One region of the Cupriavidus sp. USMAA2-4 genome, then DNA from elsewhere that is predicted to be linked to it. Evidence: predicted binding sites of a transcription regulator. Region 1 holds the regulator's gene; each other region holds the start of a gene.

What was found. The regulator FNR, encoded in region 1, switches genes on or off when oxygen is low (the NO sensors DNR and NnrR bind a similar motif). The targets are predictions, from matches to a motif close to TTGATNNNNATCAA.
Region 2: a site for FNR is predicted at 2,484-2,497, ahead of hemN (oxygen-independent coproporphyrinogen III oxidase). Genes of this name have one in related genera too.
Region 3: a site for FNR is predicted at 2,230-2,243, ahead of paaA (1,2-phenylacetyl-CoA epoxidase subunit PaaA). Genes of this name have one in related genera too.

What each region holds. Positions count from the first base shown of each region.
Region 1 is NZ_CP017748.1:4,152,640-4,157,834, forward strand. Features, by position in the region: gene ccoG (cytochrome c oxidase accessory protein CcoG) at 1-935, shown strand, start outside; gene BKK79_RS18490 (hypothetical protein) at 1,058-1,276, shown strand; gene BKK79_RS18495 (hypothetical protein) at 1,273-1,518, shown strand; gene fnr (fumarate/nitrate reduction transcriptional regulator Fnr) at 1,594-2,319, opposite strand; gene BKK79_RS18505 (sulfite exporter TauE/SafE family protein) at 2,400-3,158, shown strand; gene BKK79_RS40415 (hypothetical protein) at 3,185-3,565, shown strand; gene scpB (SMC-Scp complex subunit ScpB) at 3,771-4,676, shown strand; gene rluB (23S rRNA pseudouridine(2605) synthase RluB) at 4,681-5,195, shown strand, end outside.
Region 2 is NZ_CP017748.1:2,667,457-2,672,651, forward strand. Features, by position in the region: gene BKK79_RS11630 (hypothetical protein) at 1-158, opposite strand, end outside; gene BKK79_RS11635 (response regulator) at 420-1,154, shown strand; gene BKK79_RS11640 (ATP-binding protein) at 1,193-2,329, shown strand; gene hemN (oxygen-independent coproporphyrinogen III oxidase) at 2,561-4,078, shown strand; gene BKK79_RS11650 (c-type cytochrome) at 4,291-5,154, opposite strand.
Region 3 is NZ_CP017748.1:4,418,424-4,423,618, forward strand. Features, by position in the region: gene BKK79_RS19715 (argininosuccinate lyase) at 1-1,152, shown strand, start outside; gene paaX (phenylacetic acid degradation operon negative regulatory protein PaaX) at 1,196-2,149, opposite strand; gene paaA (1,2-phenylacetyl-CoA epoxidase subunit PaaA) at 2,267-3,250, shown strand; gene paaB (1,2-phenylacetyl-CoA epoxidase subunit PaaB) at 3,307-3,588, shown strand; gene paaC (1,2-phenylacetyl-CoA epoxidase subunit PaaC) at 3,615-4,367, shown strand; gene paaD (1,2-phenylacetyl-CoA epoxidase subunit PaaD) at 4,379-4,921, shown strand; gene paaE (1,2-phenylacetyl-CoA epoxidase subunit PaaE) at 4,939-5,195, shown strand, end outside.

The DNA of each region.
Region 1 (5,195 bases):
GTTTCACCTTTATCGGCTATTTCGCGCCGATCCGCGAGCTGGGCGGGCAGGTGGCTGCGTTCGCGCTCGGGCCCTGGCAGGCCTTCTGGATGCTGTTCTACGCCTTCGCCACGTGGGGCAACGCGGGCTTCATGCGTGAGCAGGTGTGCAAGTACATGTGTCCCTACGCGCGCTTCCAGAGCGTGATGGTGGACCGCGACACCTTTGTCGTCACCTACGACAGCGGCCGCGGCGACCCGCGCGGCAGCCGCTCGCGCAAGGCCGACCACCGCGCCGCTGGGCTTGGCGACTGCGTCAATTGCAGCATCTGCGTGCAGGTCTGCCCGACCGGCATCGACATCCGCGACGGCTTGCAGTACGAGTGCATCGGCTGCGGCGCCTGCATCGATGCCTGCAACCAGGTGATGGACAAGATGGACTACCCGCGCGGGCTGATCCGCTACACGTCGGAGAACGCGATGCGCAAGGGCTGGTCGGCCCAGGCGACGCGCAAGCGCCTGCTGCGTCCGCGCGTGATGATCTATTCGGCGATCTGGCTGGCACTGCTGGCGGGCTTCGCCATCTCGCTGTCACTGCGCACGCCGCTGAAGGTGGATATCATCCGCGACCGCGGCAGCCTCGGGCGCGAAGTCGAGGGGCGCTGGGTGGAGAACGTCTACCGCCTGCAGCTGATCAATACTAGCGAGGCGCCGATGCAGTTCACCATCCGCGCCGACAGTGCGGAACTCGGCAAGCTGCGCGTGGAGTCCGACGGGGCGACCGGCGAACTCGCACCGACCTCGAACCGCCTGCTGGCCATCCGCGTGCGCGTGCCGCTCGAGCAGGCGCGGCAGGGCACGCACAAGATCCGCGTGACGGTGCAGGGCGGCCAGGAGGAGGGGCATGTCGTCGAGGTGAACCAATCGACCAGTTTCATCGTGCCGCGCGACCTGTAGGGCGTGCGGAGGGGATTGCCGCAGGGCAGACAAGCGGGGCGGCCACGATGCCGCCGTGCGTAACAGCAAGGAGCGAAGCCATGCAAGGACCCGCCCGACAATCATTGACGGACGCCGGCACGATGCAGCAGGCCGTGCGGCCGTGGTGGAAGGAACCCTGGCCCTGGCTGCTGATGAGCGGGCCGCTGGCGGCGATGGCCGCCTGCGGCGTGACCATCTGGCTGGCGATGACGCATCCCGACAAGCCGATCGAGGAGGGCGTCAGCCGGCACGGGCTGGTGGTCGAGCGGCAGGGCGCGGCGCGGGCAGTGTCCGGCGCGACAGCCACGGAGCGGCCATGAGACTGCGCTGGCTGATGTGGGTCCTGTGGCCGGCCTTCCTGGTCGCCGGTGTGGCAACCGCCGCGGTGTTCTCGCTGGTGGATCCAAGCGATCTCAGGCTGTTCGGGCGGCCGGTCGAGGCCTCGCGCGAGGCGGTCTACACCATCGGCTTCCTGCTGGCCTGGCTGCTGTGCTCGCTGTCGAGCGCCCTGACCTTTTATACGATGCCGGTGCGCCTCGGCGATACCGACGAACTGGAGTAGGGGATGCGCGCAGGCCGAAGGGCTGGGCAGAACGGGGCCTGTCGAAGGCGCCGGATGCCTGCGCCCTCGGCTTGGTCAGCAGCTCTTGCCGTAGATCTGCTTGATGCCGGGTACGTCGACCAGCTTGACGTGGCGCTGGCGGATCTGGATCAGCCCGGCCTCGGCGAAGCGCGAGAACAGGCGGCTGACGGTTTCCAGCTTGAGGCCGAGATAACTGCCGATTTCCTCCCGGCTCATGCGCAGCACGAACTCGGTCGACGAGTAGCCGCGTTCCGACAGGCGCTCGGACAGGTTGACCAGGAAGGCGGCCAGGCGCTCCTCGGCGCGCATGGAGCCGAGCGTCAGCAGCATGACCTGGTCCTGCGTGATCTCCTTGCTCATCATGCGCAGGAACTGCTGCTGCAGCGACGGCACGGTGGTCGACAGGGTCTGCAGGTCGTTGAAGCGCATCACGCAGACCTCGGTGTCTTCCAGTGCGGTAGCATCCGACGCGTGCTGCATCTCGCCGAGGCCGTCGAGTCCGACGACTTCGCCCGGCAGGTGGAAGCCGGTGATCTGCGAGCGCCCGTCTTCCATCGTCACGTGTGTCTTCAGGGTGCCGAAGCGCACCGCGTAGACTGCGCTCAGGGGTTCGCCGAGCCGGTAGAGCGTCTCGCCCTTGTGGACTCGCACGCGTTCCTTCACCAGCGAGTCGATCTTTTCGATGTCGTTGCGGTTCATGCCGACCGGCACGCACAGGTGTCCGAGCGAGCAGGACGAGCAACGGGGCGACATCGCGGTGACGGGGATGGAATTGAGCAAGCCGGGGCCTATTGTCGTTGAGCTGCGAGGGCGCAATTTCTGCATTTTACTGTGTGAAGGCATCCGAAGGGGAGCGAAAGTTGACTGCGGCGGTCTTTTTCAGTGTTTTTCTGCTGGCCTTGCTGGGTGGCGTGCACTGCGCAGCCATGTGCGGCGGCATTGCACTGGCGGTCGAGCGGCCGCAGGCGGAAGCGCCGGTCGTCGTGCTGCGCAGGCCGCGGGACTGGTTGCGTGAACAGTTATCCATGCATGCGGGGCGGGTGGTGACTTACATGCTGCTCGGTGCCGCGCTGGGCGCGGTCGGCGCCGGTGCCTGGCGAGCCCAATACCTGCCGCTGCAGCGCGGCCTGTTTGCCGCTGGCAGCATGGTCCTGCTGGGCACCGGCCTGTGGCTGCTGGCCGGGCGCGCGCCGCAGTTCGCCGCGCTGGAGCGCTTGGTGGCGCGTGGGGCCGGAGCCCTGGCAGGCCGCCTCCGCGGGCGGCGCGCCGGTGCCCCGTCCGCCCCGATTCAGGTCCGCCCGCGCTTGCTCAGGCGTTTCGGCATCGGTCTGGCGTGGGGGCTGGTGCCGTGCGGCATGGTTTACGGTGCGCTCACCCTATCGTTGCTTGCCGGCAACGCGTTGTCGGGGGCCTTGCTGATGGGGGTATTCGGTCTCGGGACCTTGCCCAACCTGCTGATGTTGTCCGGCCTGTCCGGCGCGTTGCGCGGCTGGTCGCGCCGGCCCTGGGTGCGCGTCGGTGCCGGCGTGGCAGTGATGGGGTTTGGTGCGGCCGGGCTTGTGCGGGCGGCGATGTTGCCGCACACGCTCGCCGCACACGGCTTCTGTGTGGTGTTCTGAAGGGGGTTCTTCTGTTTTGGTGATGCGTGAGGCACTTTGTCGGGTGTGCCGAAGGCGCCGCGCTGGTGATCGGCGGTTGCAGCGCCGGGCCGGAATGCCCTACAATCGGCAGCATTGCAGTATCTATCGCGCTGGCGCTGCCGCGCGCATGGCCGGGCAACTCGAACGGCCGTCCTGAGGCCAGTCCGGGCAGAATGTTGCTGACGGACGTAGCCACCTCGCAGCAAGCCATGCCGGTTGACAAGATCTCCGGTTCAAAAGACCGGCTGGGCGTTGCGCGACGGGAGGTGCGCAACACCGTGCGGATGACTGCATCGTTCTTGCGGCGGAAGGGGTTGGACCCGTTCGCGCCGATCCGCCGCTCCAGAAGGGCGGTGCAACGCAAGAGGCCTTTCGGCCGGCGCTGAGGCCGGCAGCAGGGCAATTCTCCGCCGGACTGACCCGGCAACCCGAAGCAGAATAAGATGGGCGCGCGGCTTTCATGCGGACGGCATGCCGGCCGGCCGCGCAATGAGATGGCGATGGCGCTTCGGCCTCGCTGGATCCGAAATCCCCGAATCCTCCGGCGGTCCGCCGGGGGCAGGTGCAAAGACAGGCTGCACACATCCGTATATGAATACCCAAGAGGCGAAAATCGTCCTCGAGACTGCGTTGATCTGCGCGCAGGAGCCCTTGCGCGTGGCGGAACTGCGACGGTTGTTCGCCGATGAGGTGGCTGCCGACACCATCCGCGTGCTGCTGGACGAGTTACGTCTGGATTGGCGTGATCGGGGCGTGGAACTGGTGGCGCTGGCCAGTGGCTGGCGTTTCCAGAGCCGGCCCGGCATGCGCGAATACCTCGATCGCCTGAATCCGGAGAAGCCGCCGAAATACTCGCGCGCGGTGATGGAGACGCTGGCGATCATCGCGTACCGGCAGCCGGTAACCCGCGGCGACATCGAAGAGATCCGCGGGGTGACCGTCAGCACGGAGGTGATCAAGCGGCTCGAGGACCGCGAATGGATCGAAGTGATCGGCCATCGCGATGTGCCAGGGCGACCCGCGCTGTACGCGACCACCAAGGCTTTCCTCGATGATCTCGGCTTGCGTACCCTGGACGAGTTGCCCCAGCTGGAGGATGCGCAAGCGCAGATCCAGGCGGCCTTGCTGGACCAGCAGGCCATTGACTTCGAGTCGCTTGGCCAGGCCGGCGTGCCCGCCGGGCAGGATGCGGAGGGGCAATTGGCCCTGGATGGCATGACGGTCGCCGAGGCCGGCCGTGTCGCCGGCGGCCTGGCGCCGGCGACGCTTACCGAGGCGATCATCGAAGCCGCACCTGGGCAGGTTCCCGCCGGGTTTGACGCCGTTCCCCAGGCTGTGCGGCAGATACCTGAGCCAGCCAGCCATGCCGCCGAGGCGTCCGCGCGGACGCCGGCCGACGGCGTACCCGATACCGAGACCGCATCCGCCCAGCCGGCCGATGCTCTCACGCCGGCAGACGGCGAGCGCGATGCGCGCGACGAGCGCCTGCCTAACTGAACCCATGCAACATCCGATTGTGAATACTTTGTCCGATTCTGTAGAGCAAGACGTCCGCCACGCGGATGCGCCGGGCAGCGATGCCGGCAGTGCGGCCGAGTCCGGCGCATCTCCCGAGGGCGGCGCACGCCGCAAGGGCCTGCGGCGCGGCTTGCGCAATCTGGTGGCGAGCCGCCGCCAGGCGGCGCAGGATCGAGAGGCCGGCCGTGGCGCGGCGCCCGAAGGCGGCGATGCCGCGCCTGGCGAGCCTGCGCCGGCGGCGTCGGCTCAAGGCGGCAAGTCGGCAGGGCGCAGCCGCGGCAAGCGCAAGGCTGCAGCGGTCGACGCGGAAGCCGAGGCCATCCGTGCCGAAGCGGCACAGGCTGCGCCGGGCCAGGACGGGCAGCCGGTGCCGGCCGCGCCGGGTGGCCGCGAAGGTGGTGCGCGCAAGCGCAGGCCGGGACAAGGCCAGCAGGGGCGGGCGGCAAAGCCGGCCGGCGAGTCGGCCAAGGCCGGCGGCCGCCCGCAGGCCAAGGGCAA
Region 2 (5,195 bases), 1.5 Mb from region 1:
GGTGCAAGGTTCGGCCCGGGCCGGGCGGGTGGATCGGACGAGGCGTTCTGCAGCGCATGGGCCGGCAAGGCCAGCGAGCAGGCGCCGCCGAGCACGGCAAGGCTGAGGAGGAAGCGGACGCGGCGCAGCGCGTCCCGAAGGCGGGTCGGGCGTGTCATGGTTTGGCTCCGTGAACAACGAAGGATGTCGGCCCCGGATGGCAGGGTCGGGAACAAGCGGCGCATGGCCGACTTTTTCGATGGTATGCCCCGATTTCGTGCCCAGCTTGAGCACTTGGTCACGCCGCCGACGCTTGCTTGTACAGACAGGTTCGGCCCTGGCTTTCGTCTGTATCGGTGTGGATACAAAGCGGCCAAAGCCAGAGTATGCTGTGCTGCTACAGTGAGCGCTGCGGCGGATGCCGCCTTGCCGACATGAGAATGGAATCCACCGCTACCGCCTCCGCTCCGCTGCAACTACTTGTCGTCGACGACGATACCCAGATCCGCACCATGCTGGCCGACTACCTGTCGACCTTCGGCATGGCGGCCGACGGTGCCGAGGGCGGTGCCGCCATGCGCGCCGCGATGGCCGGCAAGACCTATGACCTGGTCATTCTCGACCTGTCGCTGCCGGGCGAGAACGGCCTGGCGCTGTGCCGCGAGATCCGCGAGCAGAGCGACACGCCGGTGATCATGCTGACGGCGCGCGCCGAACTGGCGGACCGCGTGGTCGGCCTGGAGGTCGGCGCGGACGACTACGTCACCAAGCCCTTCGAGATGCGCGAGCTGGTGGCGCGCATCCACACCGTGCTGCGCCGCAGCCAGGGCGGGCAGCGCCGTCCGGCCGCCGCCGCCGGGCACGAACTGCGCTTCGGCGCCTGGCGGCTCAACACCACGCTGCGCCAGCTGGTCGACGGCGAGGATACGGTGGTGCCGCTGTCCAATGCCGAATTCCGCCTGCTGCTGACCTTCATCGAACATCCGCACCGCGTGCTCGACCGCGAGCTGCTGATCAACCAGGCGCGCGGCCGCGACCTGGACGTGTTCGACCGCAGCATCGACCTGCTGGTGTCGCGCCTGCGCCAGAAGCTGCGCGACGATCCGCGCGATCCGGTGCTGATCCGCACCGTGCGCGGCGAGGGCTACGTCTTCACCGCCAACGTGGAAAGCTGAGCGTGCGTCTTCGCGGTCCGCTGGCGCGCTACGACACCATGTTCGTGCGCCTGTTCCTGGTGATGGCCACCATCATGCTGGCCGTGCACCTGCTCGGCATCACGGTCATCGAGAGCATCTTCCCGCGCCCCGGCCTGGAGCGCCACGACACCACCGCCGCCGGCGCGCGCCACGCCACCCCCGGCCAGCCCTCCGGCGCGATGCCGCCGGGCCCGCCGGGGCTGGAGGTAGGGCGCATGCCACCGCCGCCGCCCGATGATCTGTTCGCCGCCGACCTGCCGCCACCGCCGATGCCACCCCACGGGCCGCCGCGGCGGCTGCACGGCTGGTGGCCGCCGCGCCCGGGCCTGCTGCTGCAGCTTGCCGCCATCGTCGCCGCCTCCTGGGTGGGTGCCCGCCTGCTGGCGCGGCCGATCCAGCAGCTGGCCAGCGGCGCGGGCCGCCTGGCGCAGGACGTCAATGCACCGCAGCTCGACGAGGATACCGGCCCGGTCGAGGCGCGCGCCGCAGCGGTGGCGTTCAACCACATGCAGCAGCGCATCCGCACGCAGATGGGGCAGCAGTCGCGCTTCCTCGCCGCCGTATCGCACGACCTGCGCACGCCGCTGACGCGCATGAGCCTGCGCATCGAGCGCGTCGACGACCGCGACGTGCGCTACCGCCTGCGCCAGGACCTGGCCGAGATGAACGGCCTGATCGACTCCACCCTGTACTACCTGCGCGACCGCGACAGCGGCGAGCCGCGCCAGCGGGTCGACATCCTGGCCCTGCTGCACGCCATCGTCGACGACGCCGCCGAACTCGGCCAGGACGTCACGCTGGACGGCCAGGCGGCGCCGCTGCTGGCCTATCCGGCCGAACTGCGCCGCGCCGTGGTCAATCTGATCGAGAATGCGCACCGCTATGGCGGCGCCGCGCAGATCCGCCTGACCGACGCGCCCGAGCGCGTGGTGATCGACGTCTGCGACGACGGCCCCGGCATTCCGCACGAGGAGTTGCCGCGTGTACTTGAGCCGTTCTACCGTGTGGAGTCCTCGCGCAGCCGCGCCACCGGCGGTGTCGGCATGGGCCTGTCGATCGCGGCCGACATCGTGGCGCGCCACGGCGGCGAACTGAGCCTGGCCAACCGCCCCGAAGGCGGTTTGCGCGTGCGCATGGTGCTGCCGCGCGTCTGACGCGGGCTGAGGTGTGTTTGAGGTGCCTCCGAGTGCGCCTGCGCTCTCGGGAACGCCGGAAGGCCTGGCGCCAGGGGCGTCGAAGGCGGCACGCGACGCCAGCGTGGCAGTCGACACCGCTCGGCGACGGCCGTCCCGCCGTCGCCGCCAGCGCTTGACGCCGGTCAAGCCCCCCGCGCCGCGCCGGGACTAGCATGGGCCATCAGCAATCCGTCCGCCGAGGGCGCCCCCATGTCCGCTCCCACCTCACGCCTCACACCCGCCTCACCCATCACGCCCGCCGCGCGGACGCTCGACCGCGACGCACTGGCAGGTTTCCGCGCGCTCGCCGGCCGCATCGACGGCAACGGCCCGCGCTACACCTCCTATCCGACCGCCGACCGCTTCCATGACGGCATCGGCGAGACCGACTACCGCACGGCGCTGGCCGACAGCAGCCGCGGGGCGTCCGCGCCGGTTCTGCCAACGGGTTCGCCGCTCTCGCTCTACGTGCACGTGCCGTTCTGCGAGAACATCTGCTACTACTGCGGCTGCAACAAGATCATCACGCGCGACCATGGGCGCAGCGCGCGCTACGTCGACTACCTCGCGCGTGAGGCCGCCCAGGTGGCGCAGGCGCTGGGCGCGCGCCGCCAGGTGCTGCAGTCGCACTGGGGCGGCGGCACGCCGACCTTTCTCGACGAAGACGAGATGCGCCGTGTGATGGCCGCGCTGCAGGAGCACTTCGAACTGTCCGCCTACGGCGAGCACTCCATCGAGATCGACCCGCGCGTGGTGGATGATGCGCGCATGGCCCTGCTGGCCGAACTGGGTTTCAACCGCATCAGCCTGGGCGTGCAGGACTTCGATCCCGAGGTGCAGCGCGCCATCCACCGCGAGCAGTCCGTGGCGCAGACGCGCGCCGTGGTCGATGCCGCGCGCCGCCTCGGCATGCGCTCCATCAGCATGGACCTGATCTACGGCCTGCCGCACCAGGACGCGCGGCGCTTCGCCGTGACCATCGAGCGCGTGCTGGAGATGCGGCCCGAGCGGCTCTCGGTCTACAGCTATGCGCACCTGCCGCATGTGTTCAAGCCGCAGCGCCGCATCGACGAAGCGGCGCTGCCGGCGCCGGCCGAAAAGCTCGAGATCCTGGTCGCCACCATCGAGAAACTGAGCGCCGCCGGCTACGTCTACATCGGCATGGACCATTTCGCCTTGCCCGGCGACGACCTCGCCGTGGCGCAGCGCGAGGGCAAGCTGCAACGCAACTTCCAGGGCTATTCGACGCACGCCGGCTACGACCAGGTCGGACTCGGCGTGTCGGCGATCGGCGCGGTGGCCGGACGCTACGTGCAGAACGCGCGCACGCTGGACGACTACTACGCCGCGCTCGACGCCGGCCGGTTGCCGGTGATCCGCGGTTTCCACATGTCCGCCGACGATCACCTGCGGCGCGAGATCATCGGCGCGCTGATGTGCAACGGCGTGCTCGACAGCGCTGCGCTGGCGGCACGCCACGGCATCGATTTCGCAGCCGCCTTCGCCACCGAACTGGCGGACCTGGAGCGCCTGGCCGCCGACGGCCTGGTGGACTGCCGGCCCGGCCGCATCGAGGTGACACCGCTCGGGCGCCTGCTGGTGCGCCGCGTGGCGATGGTATTCGACCGCCACCTGCGCGAAGACGCCGCACGCCGGCGCGCGCTGGCCGGCGAGGCCGCCAACGAAGCGGTAGCGGCCCCGCTGGTGCGCTACTCGCGCGTGGTGTAGCGGGGGCCGGGCGGCGCGCTGCGCCCCCGGCGGCCGCCTGCGCAGGGTTGGCGGCCGGCGTAGTGTGCGGATCGGCCGGACGATTGACCGCACAGAAGGGAAGCAGCATCAGAAGGGAAGCAGCAGGACAAAGCAAAAAGCCCGCGGCATGCCGCGGGCTTTTTCTACTGCGTCGACTGCGCCGGCCGGAACCGCGTCCGGCCGTGCGGAGCTTACTTCGCGGCGGCCGCCATGTAGTCGGCCGCGGCCAGCACGTCGGCATCGGGGCCGGCATAGCCACCCTTGGGCGGCATCACGCCCTTGCCCTTCAGCGCATAGTTGTGCACCACGTCCATGCCTTCCTTCAGGCGCGGCGCCCAGGCCGCCTTGTCGCCGAACTTCGGCGCACCGGCCACGCCGGCCGCATGGCAGGCGGCGCAGACCTGCTCGTAGACCTTCTTGCCGGTATCGGCCGACGCCGCGGCCGGTGCAGCGGCGGCGGCAGGCGCGGGGGCAGCCGCCGGAGCCGGGGCGGCCGCAGCGGTCTCGGCCGCCGGCGCGGAAGCCGCGGCGGTTGCAGCCGCCGGTGCCGCCGGCTCGGGGAACTTGGCGCCGCCCGCATCGGCCATGTAGACCACGGCACGGCCCAGTTCGTAGTCGCTGTAGTCGTCCGGCGTGGTGCCGGCGCGCGCCTGCATCGCGCCCTTGCCGTGCAGCACCGAATTCAGCAGCCCGTCGAAGCCCTGGCCGATGCGCGGGGCCCAGTCGCCGGCGGTGCCGTACTTGGGCGCACCCGCCGCGCCGGTCGCGTGGCAGGCGGAGCAGACTTCCTTGTAGACCTGTTCGCCGGTCTTGTAGACGCGCGGCGCGTTGGCATCCTTCAGCTCGAGCGAAGCGACCGGCTTGATGCGGTCGATCACCGCTTCGGTGGCGTCCGTCGCGCCAGCGCCTTCCTTGGCGCCATGGCCGACGAAGTTGACCAGCAGGATGATGACCAGGATCGGCACCAGGAACGCGGCGATGACTACCGCGATCAACTGCTTGGGCGTCTTGATGGGAGACTCGTGTTCGTCGTGTGGTTGTTGGACGTCGCTCATGCTGAACTCTCGTTTTTTGCAGGAAACCTGTCTGGCCGCAT
Region 3 (5,195 bases), 270 kb from region 1:
GCCATGCTGCGCGAAGAGGTGCTGGGTCTGGCCGACCAGCTCGACAAGACTTCGGCCACCATCGTCAAGCTGGCGCGCCAGCATGCCGGCACCATCGTGCCCAACTACACCAATGGCGTGGCGGCGCAGCCGAACAGCTACGGGCACTACCTGCTCGGGATCCAGGCCGGCCTGGAACGCGACGCGCAGCGCCTGCGCGAGGCCTACCAGCGTATCGACCGCTCGCCGATGGGCACCACGGTGCTCAACGGCACCGGCTGGCCGCTCGACCGCCAGCGCATGGCGGGCTATCTCGGCTTCTCCGCCCTGGTCGACAACGCCTACGATGCGTCGCAGATCAGCGCGGTCGACCTGCCGGTGGAGGTCGGCGCCATCGTCACCAGCATCGCCCTGCACGTCGGCGGCTTCATCGAGGACGTGATGACGCAGTACGCGCAGCCGCGCCCATGGATCCTGCTGCAGGAAGGGGGCGGCAATACCTATGTGTCCAGCGCGATGCCGCAGAAGCGTAATCCCGGCCTGCTGAATTCCACCCGCGAGAAGGCCTCCACCGCGATCACGCTGGCCATGGGGCCGGTGATCCGCGCGCACAACCTGCCGCCGGGCATGTCCGACGCCAAGGATGCGGTGACCAACGGGCAGATGGTGCAGAGCGCGGTGACCGCGCTGCAAGGGCTCGACCGCATCATGACGGCGCTGGTGATCGACCGCCAGCGCGCGCTGGAGGAGCTGGACAGCGACTGGACCGCGTCGCAGGAACTGGCCGACGAGCTGATGCGCAAGTACAAGCTGCCGTTCCGCGTCGGTCATCACTTCGCCTCCAACCTGGTCGACTACGCCAAGGCGCACGACATCAGGCCCAGTGCCTTTCCCTACGCCGAGGCCAGGCGCATCTATGCGGAGTCGGTGCACGACTACGGCAGTACCGAGTTCCCGATGAGCGAGGCGGAGTTCCGCGCGGCGCTCGACCCGGTGGCCATCGTCAACCACCGTGTGACCTCCGGCGGCCCGCAGCCGGCGGAAATGGAACGCATGCTGAAGGCCGCCGAGCAGGATCTGGCGCGGCAGCAGGCGTGGATCCAGGCGCGCCGCGGTGCCATCGATGCCTCGCTGGCCCGGCTCGACCGGGATTTCGACAAGCTGCTGAAGTGAAGGAAGGCCGCGGCGCGGCCGCGGGCCATCGGACAGGCGGCCGTCAGGCAGCCGGCTGTCCGGCCGGGCGCGCGGTGCCGGCGCCGAAGCGCTTGCGCAGCTCGCGCCTGGCGCCTTGCAGCGGGCCGTCGGCGGTCTCCACTGTAGCGTGCAGGTAGTCTTCGCTGGCGTCCAGCAATGCCGTGTACATGTCGCGGCACATCATGCGTGCGGTGCGGCCCGGCCAGTCGGCCGGCAGCAGGGCTTCGGGCAGGTCGGGGTCGCGCAGCAGCACGCGGCGGTACTCATGCAGCAGCAGGGCCCGCAGGAAGAAGGCGTCGACCGGCGCCAGGCCGGCGGCACTGTCCAGCAGCGGCGAGAAGCGGCGCAGCAGCGCCTGCCAGGCGGCGGCCACGTCGCCCAGCCGGAAGGTCTGTTGCATCAGGACCTGCAGCGGCTCCAGCGAGAAGGCGGCCAGGCTGGCCGCCTCCATCACCGCCACATAGTCGAGCGCCTTGGCGGCAGTGAGGATTTCCCGCAGCGATGACGCGTCCGCTCGCGGATGGGCGAACACGCCGGGAGCGATGGCGCCGAAGCCTTCCCACAACAGCTCCCGCTTCAGTTGCTGCCGCAGCGTGGCGCGGGCGTCGCCGCGCACCAGCACCAGGGTCCAGCGTCCGTCCCACTGTGCCGCTTCGCCGGCATAGATGCGCTTGCCCGCGTGCGTCACACGCTGCAATCCCGCTTCCGACAGCCCGTAGTAACTGCGCCGTCCGAGGCGCGTGGCACTGAGCCAGTCGTCCGCGGCCAGCCGGAACGTCGCGGTGCGCACCAGCCGGTCGTTGATGCCGAATGGTGCCGCGAGGTGGATCAGGCTGCCCAGCCAGAGCGCCTGCGGCCGTGGCGCCACCACATCGCCGAACAAGGTCACCAGCATCGAATTGGCGCCGAGCTTGAGTCCGCGGGCGAGCCGCGCAAGCTGGGGAGAAACGGTGTCGATATCCAGGCGGGTGGCCATGCGTACACCTTGAAAGTGATACAGAAACATCGATTGTTTGAATCAAATTGTATCACTATCATCCCCTTCATCGAGACGGTTTGACGCAGGTCAAGGCCTGGAAAAACGGAGCACGGGATGTACGCACAACTGGTGGAGACGGGGGCGACAAGGCTTCGCGCGCTGGACGAAATGGACCCGCAGGAGCGCGAGTTCCAGGCGCGCATCGATGCCGGCATCAAGATCGAGGCCAAGGACTGGATGCCCGAGGCCTACCGCAAGACGCTGGTCCGCCAGATCTCGCAGCATGCGCATTCCGAGATCGTGGGACAGCTGCCCGAGGGCAACTGGGTCACCCGTGCACCCACGCTGGAACGCAAGGCGATCCTGCTGGCCAAGATCCAGGATGAAGCGGGCCACGGCCTCTATCTCTACAGCGCGGCGGAAACGCTGGGCGTGTCGCGCGACCAGTTGCTGGATGACCTGCACGCCGGCAAGGCCAAGTACTCCAGCATCTTCAACTACCCCACGCTGAGCTGGGCCGACATCGGCGCCATCGGCTGGCTGGTGGACGGTTCCGCCATCATCAACCAGGTGCCGCTGTGCCGTTGTTCCTTCGGCCCCTATGCCCGTGCCATGGTGCGGGTATGCAAAGAAGAGTCGTTCCACCAGCGCCAGGGCTACGACATCCTGCTGGCGCTGTGCCGCGGCACGCCGGAGCAGAAGCAGATGGCGCAGGACGCGCTGAACCGGTGGTGGTGGCCGGCGCTGATGATGTTCGGCCCGTCCGACGCCGATTCGCCCAACAGCGCGCAATCGATGCAGTGGCGCATCAAGCTGTTCTCCAACGACGAGCTGCGCCAGAAGATGGTCGACCAGACCGTGCCGCAGGCCGAGTACCTGGGCCTGACCGTTCCCGATCCGGACCTGAAGTGGAACGAGGAACGCGGCCACTACGACTTCGGCGCCATCGACTGGGACGAGTTCTACAACGTGCTGCGCGGCAACGGGCCGTGCAACCGCGAACGCCTGCGCACGCGCGTCAAGGCCTGGGACGACGGCGCCTGGTTCCGCGACGCCCTGGTGGCGCACGCCGACAAGGCAGAGTGCGCCGCCGCCTGACACCGGGCGCGCCAGCCGGCGCGCCGACCCACCGCCAACCTGACAGGAGAGTTGCCATGAAAGAGTGGCCGCTTTGGGAGATCTTTATCCGCAGCCAGCACGGCCTGGCCCACAAGCATGTGGGCAGCCTGCATGCGCCCGATGGCGAGATGGCCATCAACCATGCGCGCGATGTCTACACGCGCCGCAACGAAGGCGTCAGCGTCTGGGTGGTGAAGGCCGCCGACGTGATGGCGAGTAGCCCGGGCGACAAGGGCCCGCTGTTCGAGCCCGCCAACAGCAAGATCTACCGGCACCCGACGTTCTTCCCGATGCCGGAAGAGGTCAAGCACATCTGATGGCTGCGCGCGAGGACGACTCCACCATGGACCAACACAAGCTCGAATACCTGCTGCGCCTGGGCGACAGCACGCTGGTACTGGGCCAGCGCCTGTCGGAATGGTGCGGTCGCGGCCCCGCCCTGGAAGAGGACATCGCCCTGACCAACGTGGCGCTGGACCTGATCGGCCAGACGCGCCTGTGGCTGGGCTATGCCGGGGAAGTGGAGGGGGCCGGCCGCAGCGCCGACCAGCTCGCCTACCTGCGCGACGCGCACCAGTTCCGCAACCTGCTGCTGGTCGAGCAGCCCAACGGCAGCTATGCCGATACGCTGGCGCGCCAGTTCCTGTTCGACACCTGGCACTACTTCCTGCTCGACGGCCTGCAGCGCAGCGCCGATGCGCGCATCGCCGAGATCGCGGCCAAGTCGCTGAAGGAGGTGGCCTACCACGCGCGCCGCAGCGCCGACCTGGTGGTGCGCCTGGGCGACGGCACCGTGGAAAGCCGGCGCCGCATGCAGCAGGCCTTCGACGATCTGTGGATGTTCACCGGCGAGTTGTTCGAAAGCGATGCCGCCGACGCGGCGCTGGCGGCGCAGGGTGTGGCCGTCGACCCGGCCACGCTGGCCGGCGCGTGGCTGCGCCATGTCGACGAGGTGCTGGACGAGGCGACGCTGAGCCGCCCGGCCGGCGGCTGGGCGCAGAGCGGCGGACGCCAGGGCCGGCATAGCGAGCACCTGGGCTACCTGCTGGCCGAGATGCAGTTCCTGCAGCGCGCCTATCCGGGCGCCAGCTGGTGAGGGAGGCCGCCATGTCAGCGACAGTTGCCGAGCGCGCCAGCCTGGACCAGGTCTGGGCCTGGCTGGACAAGGTGCCGGACCCGGAAGTCCCGGTGATCTCGGTGGTGGACCTGGGCATCGTGCGCGATGTGGCCTGGCTGGACGACACCTGCGTCGTCACCATCACGCCGACGTACTCGGGTTGTCCGGCCATGACGGCGATCCGCGAGGAGATCGAGCGCACGCTGGCGGCGCACGGCGTCGAGCACGTCAGCGTGCAGACGCGCCTGGCCCCGGCCTGGACCACCGACTGGATGAGCGCGCGCGGCAAGGCCAGCCTGTCCGGCTACGGCATCGCGCCGCCGGCGGAGCAGGCCATCGACATCAGCGGCCTGCGCGGCGCCGGCGGCTCGCTTGCCATCGGCCGCAAGGCCTCGCCGGCACTGGTGGTGGCCTGCCCGCACTGCGGCTCGCGCCACACCCGCCTGGTCAGCCAGTTCGGCTCCACGGCATGCAAGGCCCTGTACCGCTGCGGCGACTGCAAGGAGCCGTTCGATTACTTCAAGGCTCACTGAACGAGACAGGTGGGGAGATGAGCAAATTCCATGAGCTGACGGTGGCTTCGGTCACCCGCGAGACCCGCGATGCGGTGGCGGTGACCTTCGCCGTGCCCGACGCGCTGGCCGATGCCTACCGCTACGTGCAAGGGCAGCACCTGACGCTGCGCGCCGGCATCGACGGCGAAGACGTGCGCCGCTCGTATTCGATCTGCTCGGCGGTGCAGGACCGGCGCCTGCGCGTGGCCATCAAGCGGGTCGAAGGCGGGCGCTTCTCCAACTGGGCGAACGA